Regions from separate parts of the Aeromonas sp. TS_SC_11 genome, predicted to be linked through region 1. Evidence: riboswitches for the same ligand, from Rfam matches in the RefSeq annotation. Region 1 holds a riboswitch; the other holds the start of a gene.
What was found. A riboswitch is a leader RNA that binds a small molecule or an ion and turns the genes downstream of it on or off. The one in region 1 is predicted to bind cyclic di-GMP.
Positions count from the first base shown of each region.

Region 1 (4,599 bases):
CAGCCCGCTTCGTCGGCTCGAGCCGGGTCAAGCGGGCCTTCGGTCGTTTCGCCGGCGAGCGGGGCGGCACCCTGGCGCCCCAGATGCAAGCCTCTGCGGAGCTTATCGCCCATACGGAGCGGCTGCTGGCCGGGGTGTTTGGCACCTCGTCTGCCCGGCTGGTGCTGGCCTCGGCCTTGCAAGGGCGCAACATGCAGCTCGAAGAGATCGCCACCATAGTGGACGAGGCCTCCGACGTGTTTCGCTTCAACCGCGGCCTGCTGCAGGGGGCCATAGAGCACATGGGGCAGGGGATTTCCGTGGTGGACAGAGAGCTCAAGCTGGTGGCCTGGAACCGGCGCTACATAGAGCTGTTCCACTACCCGCCCGGCCTCATCCAGATGGGGCGATCCATCGAGGAGATCATCCGTTACAACGCCGAGCAGGGGCTGTGCGGCCCGGGAGATATCGAGGCCCATGTGGCGCGGCGGGTCGCCTTCATGCTGCGCGGCAGCCCCCACATCTCGGCGCGGGAGCGACCCGATGGCCGGGTGATCGAGATGCAGGGCAACCCCATGCCGGCCGGCGGTTTCGTCATGACCTTTACCGACATCACCCCGTTTCGCGACGCCGAGCGGGTGCTGCGGGAAGCCAACGAACACCTGGAGGCGCGGGTGGCCGAGCGTACCCACGAGCTGTCTGAGCTGAACCGCCAGCTGCTGCTGGTGAACCAGCAGGTGGAGCGGGCCAACCACTCCAAGAGCCGCTTCCTGGCGGCGGTGAGCCACGATCTGACCCAGCCCCTCAATGCGGCCAAGCTGTTCACCTCTTCCCTGTTGGAGATGCTGCCGCCCCGGGATGAGACGGCCCGCATCGCCCGTCACATCGACGATGCGCTGGGGGCGACCGAGGATCTCATCACGGATCTGCTCGACATCTCGCGGCTCGAGGCGGGCAAGTTCAAGGCTAAAAAGCTCGATTTCGCCCTGCACGACGTGTTCGACAACCTCAAGGCGGAGTTCGGGGTGCTGGCCCAGGCGGGGGGCATACAGTTCTCGGTGGTGGAGAGCAAGCTGGCCGTGTACAGCGACGTGCGCCTGCTGCGGCGGGTGCTGCAAAACTTCCTCACCAATGCGTTTCGCTACAACCCGGGTGGCCGTGTGCTGCTCGGTTGCCGCCGGCTGGGGGACAAGGTGCGCATCGAGGTGTGGGATAACGGCCCCGGCATCCCGGCCGACAAGCAGGAGGCCATCTTCGACGAGTTCTCCCGCCTCGATCACTCCCGCACCGCCAAGGAGCAGGGGTTGGGGCTGGGGCTCGCGATCGCCCGCGGCATTGCCCTGGTGCTGGGGCACAACCTGACCCTGCGCAGCTGGCCGGGGGCGGGATCCGTGTTTGCCATCACCCTCAATCTGGCGACCCGTCCTGTCGCAACGACGCAGGTGGCGGCGCCCGCCCTGCGGGACAGCCAGCTGGAGGGGATCCGGGTACTCTGCATCGACAACGAGAGCGACATTCTCATCGCCATGCACTCCCTGCTGGGGCGTTGGGGCTGCGAGGTGGTGTGTGCCCAAAGCCAGGCTCAGGCGGAGGATCTCATCGCCGGCGGCTTCCTGCCGCAGCTGGTGCTCTCCGATTACCACCTGGATGACGGCAAGACAGGGTTGCAGGCCCTGCACATGCTGCGCCTCGCCCATGGCAACGACATTGGCGGCATCATCATCAGTGCGGATCGCAAGAGCGAGTTGCAGGCGCAGATCCGTGAACACGGCTACGGCTACATCAGCAAACCGGTCAAACCGCTCAAGTTGCGTGCGCTGATGAACAGCATATTACGGCCTGCCAAACTTGATGATGATCACGAAACAAGTAATTCGTCTGATTTTTAATCTCAGCCCCGAGACGTCAAGATCGGCGCTTTCTTACACAACAAAGCGTCTTTTCTTCTCGTTTGGGGCTATTTTCCGATAAAAAGTGGCTTATTAATAACCTGCCAGGGGTTTGCCCTTCCTCGTTTAACTCCTTATATTCAACCGGCGATTATTTTTTGTCGCAAATCAAGTTGTGCAAAAGGCAAACCGGACGAAAGTCCGGGACGCAAAGCTTCCGGTCTAAGGGTCAGCAGTACCTAAGATAGCGGGGCCACCACAGGTTGTTTCGTCCATGGGCCAAGCCATGGCGCGATGTTGTCTGCGTTACCTGTCTGGTTGGCGTTGCCTTTTTCGTTGTTAATTCCAAGAACGAAATAAGGATATTCAACTATGTTAAGTCCAAAACCCTCAGTACTGGCGTTGTTGGTCGGGGGTCTGTGTGCCTCCTCTGCCTTCGCTGCCGCCCCCGGCAAACCCACCATCGGCTGGGGCGAAACCAAGTTCGCCATCGTCGAAGTCGATCAAGCCGCCACCTCCTACAACAAACTGGTCAAGGTACATGCCGATGGTGCGCCGGTCAGCGTGAGCTGGAACCTCTGGTCCGGTGATGTCGGCCAGACCGCCAAGGTACTGCTCGATGGCCAGGAGGTTTGGTCCGGCGCGGCCTCCGCCGCCGGCACCGCCAACTTCAAGGTGACCAAGGGGGGCCGCTACCAGATGCAGGTGGCCCTGTGCAATGCCGATGGTTGCACTCTCTCCGACAAGAAAGAAATTCTGGTGGCCGACACCGATGGCAGCCATCTGGTGCCGCTCAAGGCACCGCTGCAGGAGAACAACAAACCTTACGCCAACAAATCCGGCAAGGTGGTGGGGGCCTACTATGTGGAGTGGGGTGTCTATGGCCGCAAGTTCACCGTGGACAAGGTCCCGGCCCAGAACCTGACTCACATTCTTTACGGCTTTACCCCCATCTGTGGCGGCAATGGCATCAACGACAGTCTCAAGTCCATCTCCGGCAGTTTCGAGGCGCTGCAACGCTCCTGCGCCGGGCGGGAGGACTTCAAGGTCTCCATCCACGATCCCTGGGCTGCCATCCAGATGGGGCAGGGCAATCTCACCGCCTATGACGAGCCGTACAAGGGCAACTTCGGCAACCTGATGGCGCTCAAGAAGGCCTATCCGGACCTGAAGATTCTCCCCTCCATCGGTGGCTGGACCCTCTCCGACCCCTTCTTCTTCTTTGGTGACAAGACCAAGCGCGACACCTTCGTCGCCTCGGTGAAAGAGTACCTGCAGACCTGGAAATTCTTCGACGGGGTGGACATCGACTGGGAGTTCCCGGGTGGCCAGGGAGCCAACCCGGATCTTGGCAATGCCTCCGATGGCGAGACCTATGTGCTCTTGATGAAGGAGCTGCGCGCCATGCTCGACGAGCTGAGCGCAGAGACGGGCCGCACCTACGAGCTCACTTCCGCCATCAGCGCCGGCGATGACAAGATTGCCAAGGTGGATTATCGCGCCGCCCAGCAATACATGAATCACATCTTCCTGATGAGCTACGACTTCAACGGCGCCTGGACCAACACCGAGCTGGGTCACCAGACCGCCTTGTATGACGCTAGCTGGGATCCCGATACCCGCTACACCACGGACAAGGGGGTGAAGGCACTGCTGGGTCAGGGCGTCGAACCGGGCAAAGTAGTGGTCGGCGCGGCCATGTATGGCCGTGGCTGGACCGGCGTCAGTGGTTATCAGGGCAACAATCCCTTCACCGGCACCGCCACCGGCCCCATAGCGGGCACCGAAGCGGAAGGTATCTGGGAGAAGGGGGTCATCGACTACCGTGGCATCGCCAAGGGCAAGATGGCCGGTGACTGGCAGTACAGCTATGACGAAGTTGCCGAGGCACCCTATGTGTTCAAGGCATCCACCGGTGAGCTCATCACCTTCGATGACGACCGTTCGGTCAAAGCCAAGGGACAGTATGTGCTGGCCAACCAGCTCGGCGGCCTCTTTGCCTGGGAAATCGACGCCGACAACGGCGACATTCTCAACGCCATGCACGAGGGGCTGGGCAACGGGGAAGGCACAACGCCGCCCACCAACAAGCCGCCCGTTGCCAACGCTGGCAATGATCTTGCCGTGACGGGCCCGGCAGAGCTGGTGCTGGACGGTTCCTCCTCCCGCGATCCGGAAGGGGCCGTGCTCGGCTACAGCTGGACTCAGGTATCGGGTCCCAAGGCGACCCTGAGCGATGCCAACCTGGCCAAGGCCAAGGTGAGCGTCGATGCGGTCAGCCAGGACGTGAATCTGGTGTTCGAACTGACGGTGACCGACGATCACAACCTCAGTGCCAAGGATCAGGTTGTAGTGACCAACAAGGCGCCGCAACCCAATCTGCCACCTGTGGTGACGGTGCAGGACAAGGTCTCGGTACAGGCAGGCAAGCAGGTGAGCATCACTGCCAATGCCACCGATCCCAACGGTGACACCCTCAGCTATCAGTGGAGCGTCCCGGCAGGCCTGACGGCCAGCGGTCAGAACAGCAGCACTTTGGTGGTTACCGGTCCCAGCGTGACCGAGGCGACCGGTTACGACCTCAGTGTCACAGTGACCGACGGCGTGCTGGATGCCCAGGGCAAGACCCGTCTCACCGTGACGCCGGTCAGCGGGGGAGGCGAGTGCGGGGCGACCGATCCGGATGCGGCCAACTGGCCGGCCTGGAAAGCCGCGACCACCTACAACGGTG
Region 1 covers NZ_CM170470.1:2,079,070-2,083,668, forward strand. Annotated here, with positions in the region: gene AC1P02_RS09855 (hybrid sensor histidine kinase/response regulator) at 1-1,868, shown strand, start outside; cyclic di-GMP riboswitch class I at 2,042-2,129, shown strand; gene AC1P02_RS09860 (glycosyl hydrolase family 18 protein) at 2,241-4,599, shown strand, end outside.

Region 2 (4,599 bases), 1.7 Mb from region 1:
CCAGTCACTCGCCACCACCTTGCCCGCCGCACAGGCTCAGGCAGAAGCCAAGGCCATGCTCAACAGCATGCGCTTCGATGGCGACAACTATCTGTTCGTACTCGATGAAACTCGCCACGTTGTGGTACACCCCGTCAAACCGGAACTGGTTGGCCAGCAGATGGGCCAGAGCGGCACCGAGACAGCCGGGGATCACTGGCAACGCATGGTGGAACTCGGCAAGGGGGGCCAGCATGGCCGCCTTGAATACCAGTGGATCGGACCCTCCGGTGATGCCGCCCAGAAGATGTCGCTGGTCGCCGGCTATCAGCCCTGGGGCTGGATCCTGGGCTCTGGCGTACTGCTGCAGGACATTCAGGCCACCATCTGGTCCCAGTACCAGCTGATGGGCGGCGCCACCCTGCTGGTGATCCTGCTGATGGGGCTGCTGGGGTTTGCCATCAGCCGCTCCATCGTCAATCCCCTGGCCGAGATCAAGCGAGCCATGCAGCAGGTGGCGGCCGGGGATCTGGTGATCAGCATACCGGTACACGGCAAGGATGAAATGGGGGTCGTCGCCGCCTGCACCAACCAGGGGCTCGACGCCATTCGCCACGCCCTGATCGAGGCCAGCCAGGGGGCCCGCAACGTGGCAGATGCCGCCCTGCGGATCGCCTCCTCGGCGGAGGAGACCAATCAGGCGGTCAACAGCCAGCGGGATCAACTCTCCCAGCTCGCCACCGCCATGAATGAGATGAGCGCCACCATTGCCGACGTGGCGGGTCACGCCGAAAATACCGCCCGGGATACCCAGGAAGCCACCAGCGAGGCCGGGCTGGGCAACCGTGACGTGCATGCCAGTGTCAATGGCATACAGGCGCTGGCCACAGAGGTGGAACAGGCCACCCAGCAGGTCAATCAGCTCAAGGAGGGAGTGATGCAGATAAGCGAGGTGACCGCCGTCATCAGCGCCATCTCCGAGCAGACCAACCTGCTGGCCCTCAACGCCGCCATTGAAGCAGCCAGGGCCGGGGAGCAGGGACGCGGCTTTGCCGTGGTCGCTGACGAGGTACGCCAGCTGGCGAGCCGCACCCGCCAGTCCACCGAGGAGATACAGAGCACCATAGCCCAATTGCAGCAGCGGGCAGTGACCGCCGCCAGTGCCATGGATGCCAGCCGCAAGCTGGCGGAGAGCAGCGTCAGCCAGTCCGAAAAGGCAGGGCAGGATCTCTCCCTCATCGTCAACCACATCCAGCATGTGAGCGACATGGCGATCCAGATAGCCACAGCGGCGGAACAGCAGAGCGTGGTGGCCGAGGATATGAACCGCAACGTCAGTGGCATCAATGATTCGGCCCAGGAGATGTCACAATCCGCCACCTATCTGGCGAAAGAGAGCGAGCTGCTGGCAGACCTCTCCCGCAGTCTGGATGAGCGGCTGTCGGTGTTCAAACTGGGCACTGCCATCGATCAGACCCTGGCACAGCGGCTGGCCCCGCTGCATCAGCAATCACATCAGGCCGAACGCCCCCGCGCTCGCCACTGATCCGTCTTGCACTGTCGCAATTCATCCTCTGCCAGCCCGCTGGCAGAGGATTTTTTCATTGATGAAAAATGTCGAATTTTTGCATGTTATCGACATGATGGGCGACATTCAGCCTAGCTTGTCGATTAAATACACCATTAAAAACATAACATTAAGTTTTAGCTCTACTCCGATGAGTCAAGCTGTAAACATTTACACTTAATTAACTAATCAAAATTAGTCATGATGGTAGTGTCGCAAGGTGCGACACCATGACCCTTTATGTAGTCATTTGGCAAACTGGTTGAAAGGCCAGGACGCAAAGCCTCCGGTCTAAAGACATGTCGTCCAGGATAGCGGGGTTGCCACACTCAGGTGTGTATCGGGGAACTCCCCTGCCAACTTGACTGCCCACATCTATCGAACAGAGGAATGTATGGCAGCAAAAATCCAACTCAATCACGTCGCGGCAGCGCTGGCGCTGCTGGCCAGTGGTGGCGTACTCGCCCACGGCTACATCAGCCAGCCCGAGAGCCGTAACTACCTGTGCAACAAAGGTGGCAACAGCCAGTGTGGCGCTGTGCAATGGGAACCCCAGAGCGTGGAAGGCCCCTCCGGCTTCCCGCAATCAGGCCCTCAGGATGGTCAGATTGCCTCGGCGGGCAGCTCCCGCTGGAGTGAGCTGAACGCCCAGACCAGCGATCGCTGGACCAGGCGTGAAGTATAGGCCGGGCCATTCGCCATCAGCTGGACCTTCACCGCCAACCATGTCACCCGCAACTGGCGTTACTACCTCACCAAACAGGACTGGAACCCGAACCAGCCGCTGACCCGTGCCGCCTTCGATCTCACCCCTTTCTGCGTGGTGGATGGCAACATGGTACAGCCGCCCAAGCAGGTCACCCACAACTGCAACCTGCCGGAACGCACCGGTTATCAGCTGATCCTGGGGGTGTGGGAAGTGGGCGATACCAGCAACAGCTTCTACAACCTGATCGATGCCAACTTCAAGGGCGGCACCCAGCCCCCCTTGAGCTGGAGCCAGGGGGGCACCATTTATCCCTCCACCGATCTGGCGGCCGGTGACAAGGCCAGAGCTCTGGTGTTCGACGCCAATGGCGTGCGCCCCGATCTGCAGACCGAGTTGACCATCACCACCACGGAACAAGGCCAGAAGAACAACTGGGCACATGCCCTGGCCAGCAAGATCAATGCGGAGCAGAGCCAGATCCGCGCCGGTCAGCAGAACGCCGACAATCAGTTCAACCCCGTCTACGGCCAGAACCCCGTCTACCTCAAGGCAGGCAGCGCACTGGAACGGGTCGAGATCCAGCTCGAACAGCTGCAACCGCCGGTGGGCAACGACATCAGCGTGAGCGGTCTGGAGAGCGAATACCTGCTCGACGACGGCAAGGTGACCCTCGACTTCACCATCACTGCCCAGGGGGACCTGACTGTCACCAATACCTTGTATGACCATGGTGGTGTGGCCAAGGGCCAGTCTGCCGCCGACATCAAGGACAGCAGCCAGAGCTTCACCATGCCGCTCACCGGGCTCAGCGCGGGTCACCACCAACTGGTGATCGAGGCCAAGCCGAAGGCGGGGGGCGAAGCCCTGCAGCAGACCCTGGACCTGATGCTCAAGGACTCGGCAGGTGGCGGTGACTACCAGTTCACCTTCCCGCAGGGACTGACCTCCTACACGGACGGCACCAAGGTGTTGCAACCCAAGAACGGCAAGGTCTATCAGTGCAAGCCCTTCCCCTACCGAGGCTGGTGCAGCCAGTGGTCGGCCAGCGCCACCCAGTATGAACCGGGTATCGGCACCAACTGGCAGGACGCCTGGATTGCGCTGAACTGAGCCAGTTCTGAAAATCGAGAGCGGACCTGAATGTCTGCCAGCGCCAGCCCGAATAAGCCGGGTATCGGCACCAACTGGCAGGACGCCTGGATTGCGTTGAACTGAGCCAGTTCTGAAAGTCGAGAGCGGACCTTGATTCTGCCAGCGCCAGCCCGAATAAGCCGGGTATCGGCACCAACTGGCAGGATGCCTGGATTGCTCTGAACTGATCCGGCACAGAGTGATAACGCCATAAACAAAACGGGGAGCCAATAGCTCCCCGTTTTACGTACTCTGGCAAGGCTCGTATCGGGTAGTCGATGGCGGGCTTGCCGACCTGACGTCGGCCAGCGCCCGCCCGGATAAGCCGGGTATCGACACCAACTGGCAGGATGCCAGGATTGCGCTTAACGGATACGTACAAGCGCGGCAAATAAAAAAAGCGTCCCCCGAACGGGGACGCCTGAAAGGTCAAACCTTGCGGTTTGCGGACCAACGGAACCAGGACTTCACGCTTCACACACTTCACTTTTCTCAGCACACTTTTCACTCTTTCAACAGGATTACCCCTGCCACTTTCCCCCTTCCACTATCACGTCGTTGGGGTCGGTATCGGCACTCAACTTGTCGCGCACATACTGGTCGTAGAGCTTGAGCAGGTACTTTTCTTCACCCAGCTTGGCGAGGCGGTCATTGACCCAGTCACGCAGCTCGATATTGCCCTTCTTCACCGCTGGCGCTATGGGGTCTTCCGCCCCCAGCTTCTCGGGCAGCACCCGGTAGCCCGGATTCTCCTTGGCCCAGCTGAACAGCACCAGATTGTCCTGGGCGTAGGCATCACCACGGCCCTGAGCCAGCGCCTGCAGGGATTCGGTATTCTTCTCGAACTTGAGCACCTTCCAATCTGGATGATTGCGGGTCAGCCAGATGTCGGCTGTGGTGCCAGTAGTGACAATCAGGGTCTTGTCCGCCAGATCGCCTAATCCCTTGGCCGGGCTCCCTTCCGGCACCAGCACCTGTACCGCCACTCGCAGGTTCGGGTTGGTGAAATCCACCACCTCGCGCCGCTCCGGCGTCACCGTCATGTTGGCGAGGATCAGATCCACCTTGTCGCTCTGCAGGAAGGGGATGCGGCTGGCGGGCTCCACCGCCACGAACTCGACCTTGTTCTCGTCTCCCAGCAGATCCTTGGCGAAGCGGCGACCGAGATCGGTATCGAAGCCCACGTAGTTCCCCTTCTCATCCACGTAGCCGA
Region 2 covers NZ_CM170470.1:407,218-411,816, forward strand. Annotated here, with positions in the region: gene AC1P02_RS01835 (methyl-accepting chemotaxis protein) at 1-1,525, shown strand, start outside; cyclic di-GMP riboswitch class I at 1,789-1,874, shown strand; partial or broken gene gbpA (N-acetylglucosamine-binding protein GbpA) at 1,941-3,365, shown strand; gene AC1P02_RS01845 (transporter substrate-binding domain-containing protein) at 3,908-4,599, opposite strand, start outside.
Region 2: it holds a riboswitch for cyclic di-GMP, as region 1 does, so the genes downstream of both, gbpA (N-acetylglucosamine-binding protein GbpA) here and AC1P02_RS09860 (glycosyl hydrolase family 18 protein) in region 1, are expected to answer to the same signal.